Regions from separate parts of the Sphingomonas sp. CV7422 genome, predicted to be linked through region 2. Evidence: predicted binding sites of a transcription regulator. Region 2 holds the regulator's gene; the other holds the start of a gene.

Region 1 (3,413 bases), 330 kb from region 2:
CGGTTTGCGCAACAGCATCAGCCCGGCGAGGCTGAGCAGCCCCGCCGCGACCAGATACAGGCCGATCCACCCCAGGCCGCGCTGCGCCAGCGCCTCCGCGGCGATCGGCGCCAGCGCGCCGCCGAGGATGCCGCCGAGATTGAAGGTCATCGACACGCCGGTGTAGCGCACCCCGGCGGGGAACAGGCTCGGCAGCCAGCCGCCGAGCGGGCCATAGGCGAAGCCCATCACGAACAGCGCGAAGGCGAGCCACAGGAAGACGACGAACAGCGATCCCGCGCCGAGCATCGGCCCCATCGCCAGTCCGGCGACCATGCAGCCGCAAAAGCCGATCACCAGCATCCCGCGCGCGCCGCGCCGGTCGGCGAGCAGGCTGGCGACGATCACCCCCGCGGCGAGGAACAGGATCGCGACCAGCTCGACGCCCAGCATCGCCTCCCGCCCGTAGCCCAGCGTCTTGGTGCCATAGCCGAGCGCGAAGGCAGTCGCGAGATAGAAGAGCGCGAAACAGGCGATCACCCCGCCGGTGCCGGCGAGCACCGCGCGGCTGTGCGACGCGAACAACGTCGCGATCGGCACCTTGGGCAGGGCCTCGGCGCGCTCGGCGGCGACGAACGCCGGCGTCTCGGTCAGCTTGAGCCGTACCCACAGGCCGAGCACGACGAGCACCGCGCTGATCAGGAACGGCAGCCGCCAGCCCCAGGCGCGGAACTGCGCCTCGTCGAGCCACAAACCGAGGATCAGGAACAAGCCATTGGCCATCAGGAAGCCGACCGGCGCGCCGAGCGGCGGGAACATCCCCCAGGTGTTGCGGCGGTGCGGCGGGGCATTCTCCACCGCGAGCAATGCCGCGCCACCCCATTCGCCGCCGAGTCCGAAACCCTGACCAAGCCGCATCAGGCACAGCAGCAACGGCGCGAGCCAGCCCATCTGCGGCGCGACCTGTTCGACCTGGGCATAGGTGGGCAGGAAGGCGATCGCCACCGTCGACCCGCCCATCAGCATCAGACTGGCGACCAGCGTCGACTTGCGGCCGATCCGATCGCCGAAATGACCGAAGACGACCGCGCCGACCGGCCGCGCGATGAAGGCGATGCCGAAGCTCGCGAAGCTAAGCATCTGCCGCGCGGTGCCGCTCGTCGCCGGGAAGAACAGGTCGCCGAACACCAGCGCCGCCGCGGTCGCGTAAATGTAGAAGTCGTAAAACTCCACCGCGGTGCCGACGAGGCTGGCGGTGAGGATACGGCGCGGCGAGGCAGGCGGCGGCGGGGTTGCGGGAATCGACGTCATCCCCCCACTCTAGTCGGGAAAAAAGGCCGATGCGCAACATGAGTGAAATCCATCCGCAACAAAGCGCGTCTAGACAGAGAGGGTCGCTGCTCCTCTCCCCCTGTGGGTAGCGACTGTCGACCGCCTCCCCTGTCGGTCGACCTCCCTGAACTACGGGGCGGTCGCCAGGCGACTGCCCCGATTTTTCTATCGGTCCGTCCCGCCCACCGTCTGACCGGTCGCCTTCGCCAGTTGCTGCGCTCCGTCGCGACGGACTTCACCGATACAGCGCATCACGTCCATCGCGACGGCGATATCCTTGGGTATCGTGCCACAGAGGTTCTGCGCCGCCCACCGGACCCGCGCGCGGAAGCGCCGTTGCCCTTCCGGCGTTCGCAGATCAAGATCCTGCGTGATGATCCTGGTTTGCACGATCCGGCGGTCGGGCGACGGGTCCGTCGCCGCAGTGGACGATGGCGTCGCAGTGAGCGCCGCAACACATAAGGGAAAGACGATCATCGGGGACCTCCTGCCGGCCCATCCGAAGGTCTCTCGGCCGGCTTGTGCTTTATAGAGGCACTCGGTCGGCGACAACGCCGCGCCGGGCGGGATGATCGCCGCCGCCCACCTTCACTCTTGCCCGTGCGAACGCCGTTCCCTACCTGTTCACCGGTGACCGATCTCCGTGCCCCCAACGCCTTGCAGGACCCGCCCTATCTCGCCGGGCTCAACGCGCCGCAGCGCGACGCCGTGCTGACCACCGAAGGGCCGGTGCTGATGCTCGCCGGCGCCGGGACGGGCAAGACCGCGGCGCTCACCGCGCGGCTCGCGCATCTGCTGTGGACGCGCAAGGCGTGGCCGTCGGAGATCCTCAGCGTCACCTTCACCAACAAGGCGGCCCGCGAGATGCGCGAGCGCGTCGGCCGGCTGGTCGGCGACGCGGTCGAGGGCATGCCGTGGCTCGGCACCTTCCATGCGATCGGCGCCAAGATGTTGCGCCGCCATGCCGAACTGGTCGGCTTGCAGAGCAATTTCAGCATCCTCGACACCGACGACCAGCTTCGCCTGCTCAAGCAGCTGATCGTCGCCGCCGACCTCGACGAGAAGCGCTTCCCCGCGCGCAGCCTCGCCGGGCTGATCGACGATTGGAAGAACAAGGGGCTGGTCCCCGCCGATATCGACGCCGGCGAAAGCGAGCGTTTCGCCAACGGGCGCGGCGGCGAGCTCTATGCGCAATATCAGGAGCGGCTGCGCAGCCTCAACGCCTGCGACTTCGGCGACCTGCTGCTGCACATGCTGACCGTGCTCAAATCGCATCCCGATGTGCTCCGCACCTATCAGGAGCGGTTCAAATATATCATGGTCGACGAATATCAGGACACCAACGTCGTCCAGTATCTGTGGCTGCGCCTGCTCGCCCAGGCGCGCAAGAACATCGCCTGCGTCGGCGACGACGATCAGTCGATCTATTCGTGGCGCGGCGCGCAGGTCGAGAACATTCTGAAGTTCGAGAAGGACTTTCCCGGCGCGAAGGTGATCCGGCTCGAACAGAATTACCGCTCGACGCCGCATATCCTTGGCGCCGCATCGGGGATGATCGCCAACAACGGCGGCCGGCTCGGCAAGACGCTGTGGACCGAGCTCGACGCGGGCGAGAAGGTCCGCGTCGTCGGCGTATGGGACGGCCCCGAGGAGGCGCGGCGCGTCGGCGAGGAGATCGAGGCGGCGCAGCGCGGCGGCAAGAGCCTCGACGACATCGCCATCCTCGTCCGCGCCCAGCATCAGACCCGCGAGTTCGAGGATCGCTTCATCGCGATCGGCATGCCCTATCGCATCGTCGGCGGCTTCCGCTTCTACGAGCGCGCCGAGATCCGCGACGCGCTCGCCTATCTGCGCGTCGTCAACCAGCCCGCCGACGATCTCGCCTTCGAACGCATCGTCAACGTGCCCAAGCGCGGGCTCGGCGATAAGGCGCTCGCCAAGATCCACCAGCTTGCCCGCGCCGAGCGGCTGCCGCTGACCCATGCCGCGGCGCGCATCCTTGACACCGACGAACTGACGCCGCAGGCGCGCCGCGCGCTCGGCAATCTGGTCGGCGACATCGCCCGCTGGCGCGACATGGCGCGCGACCTGCCGCACGCGGA
Region 2 (3,413 bases):
TGCCGCTCGCGCAGGCCGCGGGGCGCTGGCTCGCCGACGACGTCGTTGCGCAGCGCACGCAGCCCGCGCACGACCTCTCCGCGATGGACGGCTATGCGATCCGCTTCGTCGACCTGCCCGGCCCGTGGACGCTGATCGGCGAGAGCGCGGCCGGGCGGCCGTTCGACGGCACGATCCAGCCCGGCGAGACCGTCCGCATCTTCACCGGCGCGGTGATGCCCGCCGGCGCCGATACGGTGATGATCCAGGAAGAGGTGGACGCGCAGGGCGCCGCGATCCGACTCACCGGCGAAGGGCCGGCGCATCCGGGCCGCAACACCCGCCGCCGCGGCCTCGACTTCACCGCCGGCGACACGCTGGTGCGCAGCGGCGAGCGGCTGACCCCGGCGCGGATCGCCGTCGCCGCGACCGGCGGCGTCGGTGCGCTGTGCGTCCACCGCCGCGTCCGTGTCGCGATCTGCGCGACCGGGGACGAACTGGTCGATCCCGGCCAGCCCGCCTCGCCCGATGCCTTACCCGAATCGAACCGCGCGATGCTCGCCGCGATGCTTGCCGATCTGCCGGTCGAGCTGATCGACCTCGGCATCCTGCCCGACGATCTGGCGACGCTGCGGGACGCCTTCGCGCGGGTCGACGCCGATCTGCTGGTCACCACCGGCGGCGCATCGGTCGGCGATCACGATCTCGTCCGGCCGGCGCTCGAGGCCGCGGGCGGCCAGATCGATTTCTGGCGGATCGCGCTGCGGCCCGGCAAGCCGATGATGGCGGGGCGACGCGGCGCGATGCAGGTGCTCGGCCTGCCGGGCAATCCGGTGTCCGCCTTCGTCACCGCGATCCTGTTCGTCAAACCGGTGATCGCGCATCTCGCGGGCGCCGCCGACCCGCTGCCGCGCGCGACGCTGGCGCTGCTCGGCGAGGACCTGCCCGCCAATGGCGCGCGCACCGACTATCTGCGTGCCGAGATACGCGACGGCCGCGCTTATGCCTCGACGATCCAGGACAGTTCGATGCTGCTGACGCTGGCCCGGTCGCAGGCGCTGATCATCCGCCCGGCCGGCGCCGCGGCGGCACGGGCGGGCGACTCGGCAGATATCCTCGTCATCGCTTGACGGACGCCATCCTGTTCCCTAGAAGTTCCGCGTCTGTTCTGACGGGGAAGGATCGCCCATGCTCACGCGCAAGCAGCACGAGCTCGTATGCTTCATCAACGATCGGCTGGAGGAAACCGGCATCTCGCCCTCGTTCGAGGAGATGAAGGAGGCGCTCGACCTCAAGTCGAAGTCGGGCGTGCATCGTCTGATCAGCGCGCTTGAGGAACGGCATTTCATCCGCCGCCTGCCCAACCGGGCGCGCGCGCTCGAAGTGCTGCGCATGCCGGAACGGTCGGAGCGCAAGCCCGCCGCGTCGACGGCGCCGGCCGCACCGCCGCCCGCCAAGACCAACGTCCGCGCCGCACCGGCGCCCGCCAATGACGTGATCGAGATCCCGCTGCACGGCCGGATCGCCGCCGGCCTGCCGATCGAGGCGTTCGAGGGCAGCTCGACGCTCGCCGTCCCCGCCGCCCTGCTCGGCAGCGGCGAACATTATGCGCTCGAAGTATCCGGCGACTCGATGGTCGAAGCCGGCATCCTCGATGGCGATTATGCGCTGATCCGTCGTACCGAGGTCGCCCGCGACGGGGAGATCGTCGTCGCGCTGATCGACGACAGCGAAGCGACGCTCAAATATTTCCGCCGCGAGGGCGCGATGGTCCGGCTCGATCCAGCCAATCGCGCCTACGAAGCGCAGCGCTACGTCCCCTCGCATGTCCGCGTGCAGGGCAAATTGTCGGGCATCCTGCGCCGCTACGACTGAGCCGGGCGATCCGCCAAGGATGGCGGTCGCCGGGCTGTAGCACCGTGCGCACCCGTCGGCTTTCCAGGTCGATCGCGACGCCGCCGGTGCGGCGCAGGAGCGGTGCATCGAGCCGCAGCCAGCGCGGGCGGCAGGATCGCGGCAGCCGCCGTTCGCTGACGACGATGTCCGCCGCATGGCAGGCGCCGATCAGCGCGGCACGATCGACCGGATAGGCGCTGCGCGTCGCGACGATCCGCCATGCGCGCTCTGTGCTCCCCAGCGTGACGATACAGGCATCCGCCGAGCAGCGCGCCGCCGCCTGACCGCTGAGCGGCAACGGCTCGCCGTCGATGCCACCATTTTCGGCGAGCATCGCCCGCGTGTAATCGCCGGCGCGCTCGCGGAGCAAGGCGAGCCGTCCGTCGACCCGTACCGCCATATGGCGGCCATCCCCCGTCACCAGCAGATCGGGGGCAGGCGCCTGCATCATCCACCAGCCGCCGAGCAGGATCGGCAGCAGCCCCCAGCGCCGCACCCGCGTCCGCCACAGCATCAGCCACAGTCCGCCGCCGACGATCAGCGCGAACGCCGCGGCCGACATCGCCGGCAACGCAATCCCCGATCCCGGCAGCGCGGCGACGCGGTGGGCGATCACCAGCAACAGCCGCAACGCGAGATCGGTCAGCCACCAGACCGGTGGGCCGAGGCCGACCGTATCGGCGAGCAACGCCGCCGCTTCGAGCGGCATGACGACGAAGGTGGTGAGCGGGATCGCGACGATATTCGCCGCCGCGCCGTACAGCCCCGCCTTGTGGAAGTGGAAGACCGCGATCGGCATCAGCGCCGCCTCGACCACGACGCCGGTGAGCAGCAACGCAGCGCCTTCGCGCAGGATACGGCGACGCCAGGGCTCGTCGCGCTGCCGGAACCAGCCGGCGACGCGCGGATGGTCGTGGAGCGTGACGATCGCCGCGATGGCGGTAAAGGACAATTGGAAGCTCGGCCCGGTCACCGCCTCGGGCCAGACCAGCATCACCGCGATGGCACCGCCGGCGACCAGCCGCAACGTCATCGCCTCCCGCCCCAGCACCAGAGCGGCGAGCACCAGTAGCGCGGCGACGCACGAGCGGATCGTCGGCACCTGACTGCCGGTCAGCCAGGTATAGCCGATCGCCGCCAGCGCCCCCGCCGCCGCCGCGACCAGCGGCAGCCGCCAGCGGATCGCCAGCCACGGCGACAGCGCGAGCAGCCGCAGGACGCACAGCATCGTCGCCCCCACCGCGGCGGTGATGTGCAAGCCGCTCACCGAGAGCAGATGCGCCAGCCCGGCGCGCCGCATCGCATCGGCATCGGCCACGGTGATCGCGCCCTCGTCGCCGGTGGCGAGCGCTGCGGCGATACCGCCGCGACTGCCCGGCAGGCGCGACAGGATATGGCTGGTCAGCCCCGCGCGCAGCCCCTCGCCCGCCGCGCTCCGGATCACCCGCACCGGCGCGAAGCCGCGCCCGGTCGCGCCGATCCCCGCAAACCAGGCGACGCGCGCGAAGTCATAGCCGCCCGGCACCGCCGCATCGGCT

Evidence for each region. The regulator LexA, encoded in region 2, represses DNA repair genes until DNA is damaged. The targets are predictions, from matches to a motif close to GTTCCNCNCTTGTTCT.
Region 1: the regulator LexA is predicted to act here: its motif matches at 1,923-1,938, upstream of PBN85_RS08820 (ATP-dependent helicase).

Annotation. Positions count from the first base shown of each region.
Region 1 is NZ_CP115900.1:1,801,721-1,805,133, reverse strand. Features, by position in the region: gene PBN85_RS08830 (MFS transporter) at 1-1,290, opposite strand, end outside; gene PBN85_RS08825 (UrcA family protein) at 1,477-1,788, opposite strand; gene PBN85_RS08820 (ATP-dependent helicase) at 1,942-3,413, shown strand, end outside.
Region 2 is NZ_CP115900.1:1,468,124-1,471,536, reverse strand. Features, by position in the region: gene PBN85_RS07160 (molybdopterin molybdotransferase MoeA) at 1-1,109, shown strand, start outside; gene lexA (transcriptional repressor LexA) at 1,168-1,854, shown strand; partial or broken gene PBN85_RS07150 (ComEC/Rec2 family competence protein) at 1,862-3,413, opposite strand, start outside.